One region of the Streptosporangium sp. NBC_01639 genome, then DNA from elsewhere that is predicted to be linked to it. Evidence: riboswitches for the same ligand, from Rfam matches in the RefSeq annotation. Region 1 holds a riboswitch; the other holds the start of a gene.

What was found. Region 1 has a riboswitch for glycine ahead of gcvP (aminomethyl-transferring glycine dehydrogenase). Riboswitches for the same ligand answer to the same signal wherever they lie in the genome.
Region 2: linked by a shared signal. The riboswitch ahead of gcvT (glycine cleavage system aminomethyltransferase GcvT) and the one ahead of gcvP (aminomethyl-transferring glycine dehydrogenase) in region 1 are both predicted to bind glycine.

Annotation. Positions count from the first base shown of each region.
Region 1 covers NZ_CP109272.1:324,651-332,299, reverse strand. Annotated here, with positions in the region: gene OHA77_RS01590 (mannose-1-phosphate guanyltransferase) at 1-1,033, shown strand, start outside; gene OHA77_RS01585 (FHA domain-containing protein) at 1,336-1,848, shown strand; gene OHA77_RS01580 (MerR family transcriptional regulator) at 1,875-2,525, shown strand; gene OHA77_RS01575 (bifunctional nuclease family protein) at 2,604-3,074, shown strand; gene OHA77_RS01570 (MerR family transcriptional regulator) at 3,219-3,839, shown strand; glycine riboswitch at 3,855-3,946, shown strand; gene gcvP (aminomethyl-transferring glycine dehydrogenase) at 4,105-6,960, shown strand; gene OHA77_RS01560 (hypothetical protein) at 7,098-7,649, shown strand, end outside.
Region 2 covers NZ_CP109272.1:2,718,871-2,726,519, forward strand. Annotated here, with positions in the region: gene OHA77_RS12195 (ArsR/SmtB family transcription factor) at 1-285, opposite strand, end outside; gene OHA77_RS12200 (MFS transporter) at 529-1,989, shown strand; gene OHA77_RS12205 (gamma-glutamyl-gamma-aminobutyrate hydrolase family protein) at 2,170-2,865, shown strand; glycine riboswitch at 2,956-3,054, shown strand; glycine riboswitch at 3,055-3,149, shown strand; gene gcvT (glycine cleavage system aminomethyltransferase GcvT) at 3,183-4,274, shown strand; gene gcvH (glycine cleavage system protein GcvH) at 4,271-4,660, shown strand; gene OHA77_RS12220 (L-serine ammonia-lyase) at 4,740-6,116, shown strand; gene OHA77_RS12225 (hypothetical protein) at 6,247-7,649, shown strand, end outside.

The DNA of each region.
Region 1 (7,649 bases):
CGAGCGCGGCGCCGACCTGTCCCAGGCGGCCCAGCGCAAGCTGGACCGGGTCTTCTCCCGGCAGGAGTTCCGCCGCGCCTTTCCCGGCGAGATCGCCGAACTCAGCTTCCCCGCCCGGGCGGTCGAGGACTACACCCACGAACTGCTGCGCTGCGTCGACATGACCGGGGTGCGCGACGCGGACATGAAGGTCGTGGTCGACTGCGCGGGCGGCACCTCCTCGCTGGTGCTCCCGAGCCTGCTCGGTCGGGTCGGAGTGGACGTGCTCACCGTCAACAACCGGCTGGACGACGCCTCGCCCACCGAGACCCTCGCCGAACGCCGGCGTGACCTGCAACGCCTGTCGGAGCTCGTCAGCTCCTCCAGGGCGGCCTTCGGGGTGCGGTTCGACCCGGTGGGGGAGCGGGTCGCACTGGTCGACGAGATGGGTCAGCTGATCAGCGAGGAGCGCGCCCTGCTGGTCGTGCTGGACCTGATCGCGGCCGAGCGGTGCGGTGGCCGGGTGGCGCTGCCGGTCACCACCACCCGGGTGGCCGAGCAGGTCTCCCGGTTCCACGGGGTGCAGGTCGAGTGGACGTCCACCGCGATCGACGCGCTCACCGCCGCCGCCCGCGGCCAGGACGTGATCTTCGCGGCGGACGGGCGGGGCGGCTTCATCGTGCCCGAGTTCGGTCCCACGGTGGACGGGCTGGCGGTGTTCCTGCGCCTGCTCGGCCTGGTCGCCAGGACACGGCTGTCGCTCAGCCAGATCGACGCCAGGATCCCCGAGGCCAAGCTGCTGCGCCGTACGGTCCCCACCCCCTGGGCGGCGAAGGGGGTGGTGATGCGCTCGGTGATCGAGGCGGCGGAGCGACACCGCATCGACACCACCGACGGGGTGAGGGTGGTGGCCGAGGACGGGAGCTGGGCGCTGGTGCTGCCCGACCCGGCCGAGGCCGTCACCCATCTGTGGGCCGAGGGGACCGACGTCGACTCCGCGCAGAGCCTGCTCGAACACTGGGCGCGGGTGGTGGAGGAGGCGGCGTCCACATGAGGGCGCTCCGGACGTGCCGGCGGGGGAGAAGGGCCGCTGCCACCCGCCGCGGTTCGGCCGCGGGCACGGCCGGTGCGGCCAGGTGCGACGAACTCCGCGCGGCGACGTGGACCGGAGGCGCCGCCCGGCTGTAACTTTGTCTCCGACCGAACCCGCGGTCGAGCGTCTGCCTTGATCTTTGCTTCTCGACGGTGTATGTTGCGGCATTCGCAGTCTGAGAAAATACTTGAGAAGCGAAGAAGCGAGGCGCGCATCCCTGAGCACCGTTGCCGCGTCTTCGCGGTAGGAGGCCGAGCCGATCGATGCCGAGCGTCTACTGCACGCAGTGCGGTCATGCCAACCCTGAGGATGCCCGTTTCTGCTCCCGATGCGGGTCGCCGCTGACCAAGTCCGACTCACCCGGAGACAGCACGTCCACCATTTCCCTCTCCGGGATCGAGGCCTACGAGGCGGAGACCGGAGAGACGCTTCTCGCCGAGCGGCAAGCCGTCGAGCAGTTGCCCCCGGGCTCCGCTCTGCTGGTGGCCATGCGTGGTCCCAACGCCGGTAGCCGCTTCCTGCTGGACAGCGAGCTCACCACCGTGGGCCGCCACCCCGAGAGCGACATCTTCCTCGACGACATCACCGTGTCGCGCCGTCACGTGGAGTTCTACCGGCGTGGGGGCGGGGTTTTCACCGTCCGCGACGTCGGCAGCCTGAACGGCACCTACGTGAACCGCGAACGGATCGAAGAAGTCCCGCTGTACGGCGGGGACGAGGTCCAGATCGGCAAGTTCCGGCTGGTCTTCCTCACCCGTGGCGCCGCTGGAGGATGATGAGCACGCAGGCCGCTCGTGCGCACATGAGCATCGGGGAGGTGCTCGCTCTCCTGCAGGGCGAGTTCCCCGATGTCAGCATCTCCAAGATCCGTTTCCTGGAGGGCGAGGGGCTGATCGAGCCGGAGCGCAGTCCCTCCGGCTATCGGAAGTTCACCTACGCCGATGTCGAGCGGCTTCGCTACATCCTCAGCGAGCAGCGTGACCGCTATCTGCCGCTGCGTGTCATCAAGGACCGTCTCGAGGCGGCCGACCGCGAGGAGCGCCCGCCGGCGCCCCCGCGCGCCGTGCCCGACGACGCGCCCGCCGAGGTCCGTCTCACCCGTGAGGAGCTGCTCGCCGCCGCCGAGCTGACCGAGGAGACCCTCGCCGAGCTTGAGGACTACGGCCTGCTCGCCGCGGTGGCCCGCTACTACGACGCCGAGGCGCTGGCCGTTGCCCGCAGCGTCGGGGCCCTCAGCGCCTTCGGGCTGCGCGCCCGCCATCTGCGGGCGGTCAAGGCCGCGGCCGAGCGCGAGGCCGGGCTCGTGGAGCAGGCCGTCGCGCCGCTGCTGCGCCGCCGCGGGCCCGGTGCCATCGACCGGGCCGACGAGACGGCCCGGGAGATTTCCGGTCTCCTGCTGGAATTGCACGCCTCGCTGCTGCGTTCCGGCGTGCGCGGGGTCCTGGGCCGGTGACAACCTGACCAGGCACTCGTACCTCGCGAGTGTTACGTTGAACAAACCGGTCGGAATCCAGCGAAGACGGAGCAGCCCGTGTTGCAGATGGAGGTCGTGGGCGTTCGGGTTGAGATGCCCTCCAACCAGCCAATCGTCCTGCTGAAGGAGGCACAAGGGGAGCGTTATCTGCCGATCTGGATTGGTATGACGGAGGCGACGGCGATCGCCATGGCCCAGGCCGAGGAGCCACCGCCGCGGCCGCTCACCCATGACCTGTTCCGGGACGTGCTCGACGGTCTCGGTGTCCGCCTGAACACGGTCAACATCGTCGCGCTCCGTGACGGGATCTTCTTCGCCGACCTGGTCTTCTCCAACGGGGTCGAGGTGAGTGCCCGCCCCTCGGACTCGATCGCCCTGGCACTCCGCACGGGCGCCCGAATCTTCGCCAGCGAGGACGTGGTCCGGGAGGCCGGGGTGCTCATCCCCGACGACCAGGAGGACGAGGTGGAGAAGTTCAGGGAGTTCCTTGACACAATCACGCCTGAGGACTTCGGTCGCGCGGGGTAGGAATTTCGGTGCATTTACGCTTCACGACGCGCCGGGTGGGGTCGTTGACTGATCTTGGCCCCAGTCCTACGGTGCAAGTGAAACCCGTGGTCGTGCGTAAACCCCCAGATCAGGCCGCGGGATGAGAGAAAGCCGGAGGTCCGCGTGGCGGTCAGCAGCGGCGAGGATAGAAACGCCGATCAGGATGACCCGGAACGGCGCCAGTCGGCACGTCAGCGCGCGGGTGAAGAGGGTCTGCTGTTCGACGGGCAGCCGGTGAAACCGCCGGCCGACATCGGATATCGGGGCCCCACCGCCTGCGCGGCGGCCGACATCACCTATCGGCAGTTGGACTACTGGGCGCGCACCGGCCTGGTCGAGCCCACCGTGAGAGCGGCCCACGGCTCGGGTTCCCAGAGGCTCTACGGCTTTCGCGACATCCTGGTGCTCAAGGTCGTCAAACGACTGCTCGACACCGGTGTCTCCCTCCAGCAGATCCGCATCGCCGTACAGCACCTCCGTGACCGCGGCGTCAACGACCTCGCCCAGATCACGCTGATGAGCGACGGGGTGAGCGTCTACGAGTGCACCTCGCCCGACGAGGTCATCGACCTGCTCCAGGGGGGACAGGGCGTGTTCGGCATCGCGCTCGGCCGGGTGTGGCAGGAGGTGGAGGGCTCCCTCGCGGATCTTCCCGGCGAGCGCGCGGAGTCCGACCAGGGCCCTTCAGGCGATCATCACGCCGATGAGCTGGCCCGCCGACGCAGGGCTCGCCGCACGGGGTAAAGTTGGTCTCGCTGCTGACGCTGTGCGGGAGAGACCCCGACAGGATCGGGGCGCCGAAGGAGCAACCTCCCCGGAATCTCTCAGGCACCCGGTACCGCACGGACGAGGCGACTCTGGAAAGCAGGTGCGTCCGCCAGGCGCATCTCACCGACGGTGCAAACCTCCCCGGCGGGGACGGTGAAGCTCTCAGGTCGAGATGACAGAGGGGGAGATCCGGCATACGCCCGCGCCCAGCGCCGGTCTCCACCGCCTCGGAAGGCTTTCCATGACCGACCTGTCACCGCTCAGCGAGCTCATCTCCCCGCCGTTCGCCACCCGGCACATCGGGCCTGCGGACGCCGACCAGACCCGCATGCTGGAGGCGGTCGGATTCGCCTCCACCGCCGACCTCGTCGCGATGACCGTGCCGGAGGCGATCCGGGCCAAGGACCGGCTGCGGCTGCCCCCGGCGGCCAGTGAGACCGAGGCCATCGCCGAGTTGCGCGCCCTGGCCGCCCGTAACACGGTGCTCACCTCGATGATCGGCCTGGGATACCACGACACGGTCACCCCGGCCGTCATCCGCCGCAACCTGCTGGAGAACCCGGGCTGGTACACCGCCTACACGCCCTACCAGCCGGAGATCTCCCAGGGCCGCCTGGAGGCCCTGATCAACTTCCAGACGGTCGTCTCCGACCTGACCGCGCTCGACGTCTCCGGCGCCTCCCTGCTGGACGAGGCCACCGCCGCCGCCGAGGCGATGACCCTGGCCCGGCGCGCCGGCCGCGGCCCGTCCGCCGTGTTCGTGGTGGACGCCGACGCGCTGCCGCAGACCAAGGCCGTGCTGCGCACCAGGGCCGAGCCGCTCGGCATCGAGCTGGTCGAGAGCGACTTCACCTCCGAGCTTCCCGAGTGCTTCGGCGTGCTCGTGCAGTACCCGGGTGCCAGTGGCCGGGTCAGGGACTTCCGCTCCATCGCCGAGGCCGCCCATGCGCGCGGCGCCCAGGTGGTCGCCGCCGCCGACCTGCTCGCCCTCACCCTGCTCGCCGCCCCCGGTGAGCTCGGCGCCGACATCGCGATCGGCTCCTCGCAGCGTTTCGGTGTCCCGCTGGGCTTCGGCGGCCCGCACGCGGCCTACATGGCCGTCCGCGACGGCCTGCAGCGGCAGATGCCCGGCCGGCTGGTGGGCGTCTCCCAGGACGCCGACCAGCGCCCCGCCTACCGGCTCGCGCTGCAGACCCGCGAGCAGCACATCCGCCGTGAGAAGGCGACCAGCAACATCTGCACCGCGCAGGTGCTCCTCGCGGTGATCGCGGGCATGTACGCCGTCTACCACGGCCCCGAGGGACTGCGCCGGATCGGCCGGCGCATCCACCGGCATGCCGTCGTTCTCGCCGCGGGCCTCCGCCACGGGGGTGTCGAGGTCGTGCACGACGACTTCTTCGACACCGTGCTCGCCCGCGTGCCCGGCCGCGCGGCCCAGGTCGTCGCGGCGGCCCGCGACAACGGCGTGAACCTTCGGCTGGTCGACGCCGACCACATCGGGGTGACCTGCGACGAGCGGACCGAGCTCATCCACCTGGAGCAGGTCCTGGCCGCCTTCGAGGTCAGCGGCGCCGTGCTGACCGACCTGGACGCGGCCGCCCACGACGCGCTGCCCGTCTCCCTGGCGCGGGTCAGCGACTACCTGACCCACCCGGTCTTCCACAGCCACCGGTCCGAGACGGCCATGCTGCGATACCTGCGCAAGCTGCAGGACAAGGACATCGCCCTCGACCGATCGATGATCCCGCTGGGCTCCTGCACCATGAAGCTCAACGCGACCACCGAGATGGAGCCGATCACCTGGCCGGAGTTCGCCGGCCTGCACCCCTATGCCCCGGAGGACCAGGCCGGCGGCTACCTTGAGCTGATCGGGGAACTGGAGGGCTGGCTGGCCGAGGTCACCGGCTACGACGCCGTGTCGATCCAGCCCAACGCCGGTTCCCAGGGCGAGTTCGCCGGTCTCCTCGCGATCCGCGCCTACCACAGGGCACGCGGCGAGTCCGGCCGGAACGTCTGCCTGATCCCGTCCTCCGCGCACGGCACCAACGCCGCCAGCGCGGTCATGGCGGGCATGCGCGTCGCCGTGGTCGCCTGTGACGACAACGGGAACGTGGACCTCGACGACCTCGATGCCAAGATCGACAAGCACCGCGACCAGCTCGCCGCGATCATGGTGACCTATCCCTCCACGCACGGCGTCTACGAGGAGACGATCACCCAGATCTGCGAGCGGGTGCACGAGGCCGGCGGCCAGGTCTACGTCGACGGCGCCAACCTCAACGCCCTGGTCGGCCTGGCCAAGCTGGGCGAGTTCGGCGCCGACGTCTCGCACCTGAACCTGCACAAGACCTTCTGCATCCCGCACGGCGGTGGCGGCCCCGGTGTCGGTCCCGTCGCGGTCCGCGCACATCTCGCCGACTACCTGCCGGGCCATCCGCTGCGCGGGGAGTCGCCGGTCGGTCCCGTCTCGGCGGCGCCGTACGGCTCGGCGGGCATCCTGCCCATCTCCTGGGCCTACATCCGGATGATGGGCGGCGAGGGGCTCAAGGCGGCCACCGAGCAGGCCATCCTGTCGGCCAACTACCTGGCCCGCAGGCTCAGCCCGCACTACCCGGTCCTCTACACCGGCCGCGGCGGCCTGGTGGCGCACGAGTGCATCATCGACCTGCGCCAGATCACCAAGGAGACCGGCGTGACCGTCGACGACGTCGCGAAGCGCCTCGTCGACTACGGTTTCCACGCGCCGACGATGTCCTTCCCGGTGGCCGGCACACTGATGATCGAACCGACCGAGAGCGAGGACCTGGCCGAGCTCGACCGGTTCTGCGCCGCGATGATCGCGATCCGGGGCGAGATCGGGAAGGTCGCCTCCGGGGAGTACGACAAGGCGGACAACCCGCTGCGCAACGCTCCGCACACGGCCGGCTGCCTGGTCGCCGACGAGTGGGCTCACCCCTACACCCGCACCGAGGCGGCCTACCCGCTGCCGTCGGTGCGGGAGGACAAATACTGGTCGCCGGTCCGCCGGATCGACCAGGCATACGGCGACCGCAACCTGGTGTGCTCCTGCCCGCCGCTCGAGGCCTACGAGGACTGATCCCCATCTCCGCGGTCCGCGCTTTCCACCGCGCGGGCCGTATTTCACCACATATGTATTTCAGCGTGCATACGGGGACGGGCATGGCCCCGAGTCGTTAGGCTCGGGGTATTCCTTTACCGGGGGAAGGACCCTGCATGCCAGAGGTGGACACGCGTCCATTGGAGACCGCGCGGAAACTGGCCGAGAGCGGTGACCTGGACGGCGCGGCTACGATCTTCGCCGGACTGGCCGCCGACCCGGCGGAGCCTGATCGGGCGCAGGCCGCGGTCGGGCTGGCGGTGGTGCTCCAGGAGCGAGAAGACGTGGCGGGCGCCCGTGCGGCGGCGCGCACCGCGCTGGCGACCGGTCATCCTGAGTTCGCCGCGCAGGCCGCCTGCCTGCTCGCCCGGAGCTTCGAGCAGGAGGGCCTGCTCGACCAGGCCCGAGCCGCCTGGCAGGCCGCTCTCGGCGTCGGAAACCCCTCCTACGTCCCCGTGGCCCACCTGGCCCTCGCCAGGCTCGCATTGGGACGCCGGGAGGCGGAGGAGGCTCTGCGGGCCGCGCTGGCCACCGCCGATCCGGAGATCGCCTCCAGCGCCGCGCAGCGGCTGGCCGAGCTCCTGCTGGAGGAGCAGGAGGCGGGCGAGGCCGCCGGGGTGCTCCTGGAGGCGCTCGCGGTGCCGGATGTGGCCGAGGTGCCGAGGCTG
Region 2 (7,649 bases), 2.4 Mb from region 1:
CTCGAGCAGCCCGGGATAGCGCGTGTCGAGGTCCTCGCGGCGCAGCGTGAGGAGATTCTCCCGGCCGGAGGGGTGCTGCCAGATGACGCCGCTGTCCCGTAGCACCCGCCAATGGTGGGTCATGGTCGACTTCGACGTCACGCCCAGGACGCTCAGGACGCTGCTGCAGTTGTGCTCCCCGCCGGCGTCGAGCACCCGGACGACGGCCAGTCGCAAGGGACTCCCCAGCGCCGACAGGACGTCTTCGATCCGGATCTGATCACGGTCTGGATGGCGGAAGCCCATGCTCCGACTGTACCGCGACCGTCGAACCATCGCGTTTGGGCCGACCTCCTCGACTCACCTCCGACGGTGCCCCTGACGTGCATGAACTCCCTGCTGCGTGGTCCGTTCCAGCCGACCTTCCCCAAGGGGCGGACTTGCCAACAGTCCTACTGTACGCAAATATACGTACGAATTCGATCGGACGGGCCCCACCCCCGTCCGCCCCTGAGCCCCGAGAACCAGACCTGAGAAGGGCGCACTCACATGTCCACTTCATCCACGCTGCAAGGGGAGACCTCGGGCAGCGCCAAGCGGCGGCCGGGCTGGATCCTGGCACTGCTGGCCCTGGCGCAGCTGATCTACTCGCTCGACCTCAACATCGTGTTCGTCGCGCTTCCCGAGATCGGCTCGGACCTGGGCTTCCCGGGCCAGACCCAGCAGTTGGTGGTCAGCGCGTACGTCGTCTTCGCGGGCGGTTTCCTGCTGTTCGGCGGGCGTGCGGCGGATCTGCTGGGCCGCCGCCGGATCTTCGTGCTCGCCCTTGCCCTCTACGCTGCCTCCTCGCTGGCGGGCGGACTGGCGGGCAGCCCCGGCGTCATCATCGCCGCCCGCGCCATCCAGGGCATCGGCGGAGCCCTGCTGCTGCCGGCCACCCTCTCACTGATCAACACCCTTTTCGCCGAGGGCCCCCAGCGCAACCGGGCGCTCGCGGTCTGGGGCGGCGCCGGAGCCAGCGGCCTGACCCTCGGCGCGCTGCTCGGCGGCGTGCTCACCGAGAACTTCGGCTGGCCCGCCGTCTTCTACGTCAACGTCCCCCTCGCCGGGCTCGTCGCGCTGGCCGCCCTGTACGTCGTCCCCCGCGACTCCGCCCAGGGCCCGCGCCGCAAGTTCGACTTCCCGGGTGCGCTCAGCGCCACCGGTGGTGCCACTCTGCTGGTCTTCGCCCTTGTCGAGGGACCCGAACTGGGCTGGGGCAACCCGTTGGTGATCGGCGCCTTCGTGCTGGCCGCGGCGCTGCTGGCGCTCTTCGTGGTCGTCGAGGCTCGCAGCGCCGATCCGCTGATGCCGTTCCGGCTGTTCCGCAACCGCAGCCTGACCGTCGGCATGACGGTCACCTTCATCTATATGGCGACCTTCGGCGTCCTGCCCTACTTCCTCACCGTCCTGATGCAGAGCGTGCACGGCTACAGCGCCCTGCAGACCGGGCTCGCCTTCCTCATCCCCTCCCTCGCCATCGCCACCGGCACCCAGCTCGGCGAGCGCCTCGCCACCCGGATCGGCAACCGCGGCACGCTGCTGATCGGCTTCGTCGTCGGCGTGGTCGGCACGGCCGGGCTCGCCTTCGGCTTCGACGCAGGCGCCGGCTACGGCCTGCTGGTGCCCGGGCTCATCGTCTCCGGGGTGGGACAGGGCATCGTCTGGACCGCCATGTGGATCGCCTCCGCCACCGGCACCGCGGCCCATGAGCAAGGCATCGCCAACGGCGTCGCCTCCACCACCCTCAACATCGGCAACGCCATCGGCTTGGCGATCTTCACGGTGATCGCCGACATCGGTACCGAGGGCAAGACCGGCCAGGCGCTGCGCGCCGCCACCGCAGACGGCGAATTCCTCGTCGTACTGCTGACCGCGGCCGGAATGGTCGCCGGGCTACTCGTCGTCCTCAATCTGCGACCCCGTTCCACCGCCGCGCCACAGGACGAGGAGATCCTCGCGACCCGCTGATCGCCGTCTGCGGCGGCGGTGCCGTTCTCGGTGATCCAGCCGATCGGAGCGGGCCACGGCACGAAGACCCTGGACTGCCATAGGCAGGGCCTCCCGTTGCCCGCGCCATGCCCTGGCATCGATAGCGTGCCGGGACGCGGGCAGGTGGCCCGCGTCCCGGCACCCTGCGAGAAAGAGATCATGTCCCGTCCCGTCATCGGCATCACCTGCTACGTCGAGCCCGCGAAGTTCACCGTCTGGGAGATGACCGCCGCGCTCCTGCCGTACACCTATGTCGACCATGTGGTCCGCGCGGGCGGGCAGCCGGTGATCCTGCCCCCGGCGGGCGACCCCGCCGCGCTGGCCGGACGGCTGGACGGGCTGATCCTGGCCGGCGGCGGAGACGTCGATCCGGCCCGGTACGGCGCGGCCCCGCACGAGCGGACCAGTCATGTCCGGACGTTCCGCGACGACGCGGAGACCGGGCTGGCGCGGGCGGCCCTGGAGCGGGGCATCCCGTTCCTGGGGGTCTGCCGGGGGCTTCAGGTCCTCAACGTCGCCCTCGGCGGCAGCCTGCGCCAGCACCTGCCCGACGTGGTCGGCCACGGCGGGCACGCCCCGGCCCCCGGGCGGTTCGGCCGGATGCCGGTGCGGCCGGTCCCCGGCAGCCGGCTCGCCAAGATCCTCGGTTCCGAGAGCGTGGACGTGGCCCATTACCACCACCAGGCCGCCGACCGGCTGGGGTCGGGCCTGACCGCGACCGCCCACGCCGAGGACGGCACGGTGGAGGCGGTGGAGCTGGCGGACCACCCGTTCGCCGTCGCCGTCCAGTGGCACCCCGAGGCCGACGACGAGAGCCTGCTGTTCGAGGAACTCGTACGGCAGACCCGTCCCTGACCTGTACGGCCGTCCACGGCGCCGAGAAACACATCGCTCCGAGGATTTCGCTCGGCCGGTGCGGACGGTTAGGCTGGTCGCGACACCGATGAATCCCGTGCGGGAGAGCGTCCTGACATCCAGGCCAGGACCCCTGAAGGAGCAAGCCCTCCCCGCAAACCTCTCAAGGCAAAGGACCGTGCGGGTAGGTGCTCTCTGGAAAGCAGGCCCGGTGGCCTCGCCGAAGGTGAAAGTCCGGCAAAAAACGGGCGAAGCTCTCAGGCATCGATGACAGAGGGGGAGGATGCTCTCATCTGTCCCCTGCCTGAGGTGCGAACATGTCCCGACCTACGCCGCTGCGCGGCGTCCACGAGGCCCTCGGTGCGACGCTGACCGACTTCGCGGGCTGGCTGATGCCGCTCCGCTACGGTAGCGAGTCCACCGAGCACAACGCGGTCCGCCAGGCGGCGGGCCTGTTCGACCTGTCCCACATGGGGGAGATCTTCGTGACCGGCCCCCAGGCCGGCGAGGCCCTGGACTACGCCCTGGTCGGCTACATATCCGCCCTGGAGCCTGGCCGCGCCCGCTACACGATGATCGTCGACCCGGCGGGCGGCGTGCTGGACGACCTGATCGTCTACCGCCTGGCCGACGACGAGTTCATGGTCGTCGCCAACGCCTCCAACTACCCCCGGGTCGCCGCCGAGCTCACCGGGCGCGCCACGGCCTTCGACGCCGTGGTGGAGGACCGCTCCGAGCAGTACGCGCTGGTCGCGGTCCAGGGCCCGCACTCCCGCGCCATCCTGGGCGAGCTGACCGACGCCGACCTCGACGGGCTCAAGTACTATGCCGGTCTGCCCGCCGTCGTCGCCGGCCGCGACGCCCTCGTCGCCCGCACCGGGTACACCGGAGAGGACGGCTTCGAGCTGTTCGTCGCGGCCGACGACGCCGAGCCGCTCTGGGCCGCGCTCACCAAGGCCGGCGAGCCGTACGGGCTGCGGCCCGCCGGGCTGTCCGCGCGCGACACCCTCCGGCTGGAAGCGGGTATGCCGCTCTACGGAAACGAACTGTCAGCCGATCTCACCCCGTTCGACGCGGGGCTCGGCCGTGTGGTGAGGTTTGACAAGCCGGGTGACTTCGTCGGCCGGGCCGCCCTGGAACCGCTCAAGGACGTCCCGCCGGCCCGCCGCCTGGTCGGACTGGTCGCGACCGGCCGCAGGGTGCCCCGCCACGGATACCCGGTGGTCGTCGCCGGTGACGGCGCCGTCGCCGGCGTGGTCACCAGCGGAGCGCCCTCGGCGTCACTGGGCAGGCCCATCGCCATGGCCTACGTGGACAACGGCCTGTCCGCCGGTCTGGCGGTGGACATCCGGGGTAATCATGAACCGGTCGACATCGTCGACCTGCCTTTCTACAGGAGGAAAAAGTGAGCAGCATTCCCGAGGACCTGCAGTACACCAAGGAGCACGAGTGGGTCGCGGGTGTCGACGACGGCCTGACCCTCACGGTGGGCATCACCGCCTACGCCGCCGACGCGCTGGGTGACGTGGTCTATGTGCAGGTCCCCGAGGTCGGTGCGACGATCGGCACCGGCGACGCGATCGGCGAGGTCGAGTCGACCAAGTCGGTGAGCGACATCTTCGCCCCGGTGAGCGGCGAGGTGGTCGAGGTCAACCAGGCCGTCGTGGACGACCCGTCCCTGGTCAACAGCGACTCCTACGGCGAGGGCTGGCTGTTCCGCATCCGCCTTGAGGGCAACGCCGACGACCTGCTGTCCGCCGAGGAGTACACGGCGCTCACTTCCGGCGAATCCTGAAAATTCTTCTCTCATGCCGTGATCGTGCGCGCCACCGGGCACGCACGATCACGGCGATGTGAAAGCAGGGACCAGACAGATGGCGATCAGCGTCTTCGATCTCTTCAAGATCGGAATCGGCCCGTCCAGCTCGCACACCGGCGGACCGATGGCCGCCGCACACAAGTTCGCCCGGGGGCTCGACCAGGACGGGCTCCTGGAGAAGACCGCCCGGGTCGAAGTGATCCTGTACGGCTCGCTCGGGCTGACCGGCAAGGGCCACGGCAGCGACAAGGCCGTACTGCTCGGACTGTCCGGTGAGAAGCCCGAGGTCGTCGACGTCGACACCGTCGACGAGCGGCTGGCCGCCATGCGCGCGTCCGGGACGATCTCCCTGTACGGCTCCCGCGAGATACCTTTCGTGGTCGGCGAGCATCTCGTCTTCGAGCGCAAGATCTCGCTGCCGCACCACCCCAACGGCATGCGCTTCACCGCCTTCTCCGAGGCCGGCGAACCGATCCGGGAGAAGGTCTACTACTCGGTGGGCGGCGGCTTCGTCGTGGACGAGAACGCCACCGGCGCCGACCGGATCAAGGCCGACGACACCGTCCTGCCCCACCCCTTCACCACCGCCGCCGAACTGCTCGCCCAGTGTGCGGAGACCGGCCTGTCGATCTCCGGGCTGATGCTGGAGAACGAGAAGGCCTTCGGCCGTTCGGAGCGGGAGATCCGCGACCGGCTGCTGAGCCTGTGGCACGTCATGGCCGAGTGCGTCCGGCGCGGCACCGCCAAGGAAGGCGTGCTGCCCGGCGGGCTGAAGGTCAGGCGCCGGGCCCACCAGCTCCACCGGCGGCTGCAGAGCGAGTCCCCGGAGAAGGACCCGCTGCAGACCATGGACTGGGTCACACTGTACGCCCTCGCGGTGAACGAGGAGAACGCCGCCGGCGGCCGGATCGTCACCGCCCCCACCAACGGCGCCGCGGGCATCATCCCGGCGGTGCTGACCTACTACAACCGCTTCACCCCCACGTCCGACGACGAGGGTGTGATCCGTTTCCTGCTCACCGCCGGGGCGATCGGCGTGCTGTTCAAGGAGAACGCCTCCATCTCCGGCGCCGAGGTCGGCTGCCAGGGGGAGGTCGGCTCGGCCTGCTCGATGGCCGCCGCCGGTCTCACCGAGGTCCTGGGCGGCACCCCGGAACAGGTGGAGAACGCCGCCGAGATCGGCATCGAGCACAACCTGGGCCTGACCTGCGATCCGATCGGCGGCCTGGTGCAGATCCCGTGCATCGAGCGGAACGCGGTGGGCGCGATCAAGGCCATCACCGCCGCCCGGATCGCGCTGCGCGGCGACGGCCGGCACTTCGTGGCCCTGGACAAGGCGATCAAGACGATGCGCGACACCGGCCGGGACATGCTGGACAAGTACAAGGAGACGAGCCGGGGCGGCCTGGCCGTCAACGTCATCGAGTGCTGAGCGGGGCGACTGGCCGCAGTCGCCCCGTGGACAAATAGATCAATCGGCATGAACTTCCCCATCCCGTACAGGATCACCCTGCCCCGCACCTATGCTGGGTGACCTTGTCGCGGAGGCTTGGGAGGTTGCGGTGTCAGCGGGAGCACGCCCGGCGGACTCACCGGGAGCGCGCCCGGCGAACCGCCTCCTCCGTTTCCTCCGCGCCCACTGGCTCTTCCTGGCCGCCCTGGTGGCCGGAGGCGGGCTGCGGGCCCTGGCCGTGCTCGGCTACCGGCCGGCCCTGTGGTTCTGGGCCGACTCCTTCGTCTATCTCGGCGGGGGCCTCGACCCGCGCCCCATGGAGTCGCGCCCCTCCGGCTACTCGCTGTTCCTGTGGGCGCTGCAGCCGCTTTCGAGCATCCAGGCCGTGGCCGTCGTCCAGCATCTGCTCGGCTTGGCCGTGGCCGCCTGCGTCTACCTCCTGCTCCGCCGCCTGGGCGGCCTGCCGGGGTGGGGCGCGACGCTCGCCGCGCTGCCGGCGCTGCTGGACGTCCACCAGATCCAGCTCGAACACCTCGTCATGGCCGACCTGCTGATGGAGTTCCTGGCGGTCGCCGCGGTCACGCTGCTGCTGTGGCGGCGGCGGCCACCGGTCTGGGCCGCCCTGCCGGCCGGGCTTCTGCTGGCCGCCGCGACCGCCACCCGGACGATCGGGCTGCCGTTAATCGCCGTGGTGCTGGTCTGCCTGGTGATCGGCCGTGCCGGATGGAAAGCCGTCGTCGCCACCACGCTGGCCGCCGCGATCGGCCTGGGCGCCTACGCCGTCTGGTTCGAGTCCGAGTACGGCAGCTACGGACTGACCCGGGGAAACGCCTTCCTGTGGGCCCGTACGGTGACCTTCGCCGACTGCGCGACGATCAGGCCCCCCGGACCGGAGGCGGCGCTCTGCCCCACCGAGCCGGTGAGCGAGCGCAAACCGCCACCGGTCTACATCTGGGACGGCGCGTCACCGCTCAACAAGATCAAGGGCAGCTGGGCCGAACGCGACAGGCTCGCCGGCGACTTCGCCGTCCAGGCCATCAAGGCCCAGCCCCTGGACTTCCTGCGGGCAGGCCTGTCCGACGTGGCCCACATCTTCGACTGGGAACGCCGGGTCTACCCCACCCCCGGCCCGCAGAGCGCCTACGTCTTCCCCGAGACGGCCAAGCCCTTCGCCAAGGGGACCGCCTCCCGGGGGAAGACGGCCGAAGAGCTGACGGTGGCCTACCAGGGCTCCTCCGGCGCACCCTCCCTCGTCGAGCCCTACGCCGGCTGGCTGCGCGCCTACCAGGCGTACGGCTCCCTGCGTGGCCCGCTCGTCGCCGTGGTCCTGCTGATCGGCCTCGCCGGTATCCTGATCCGCCGGCGGCGGCTCGGCGGCACCGCGCTGATGCCGTGGGCCACCGGAACCGTGCTGCTGGTCCTGCCGCCCTTCATCGCGGCCTTCGACCACCGCTACGTGGTGCCCGCCCTGCCGCTGCTCTGCCTGGCCGCGGGGCTGGCCTTCGGCAGGCG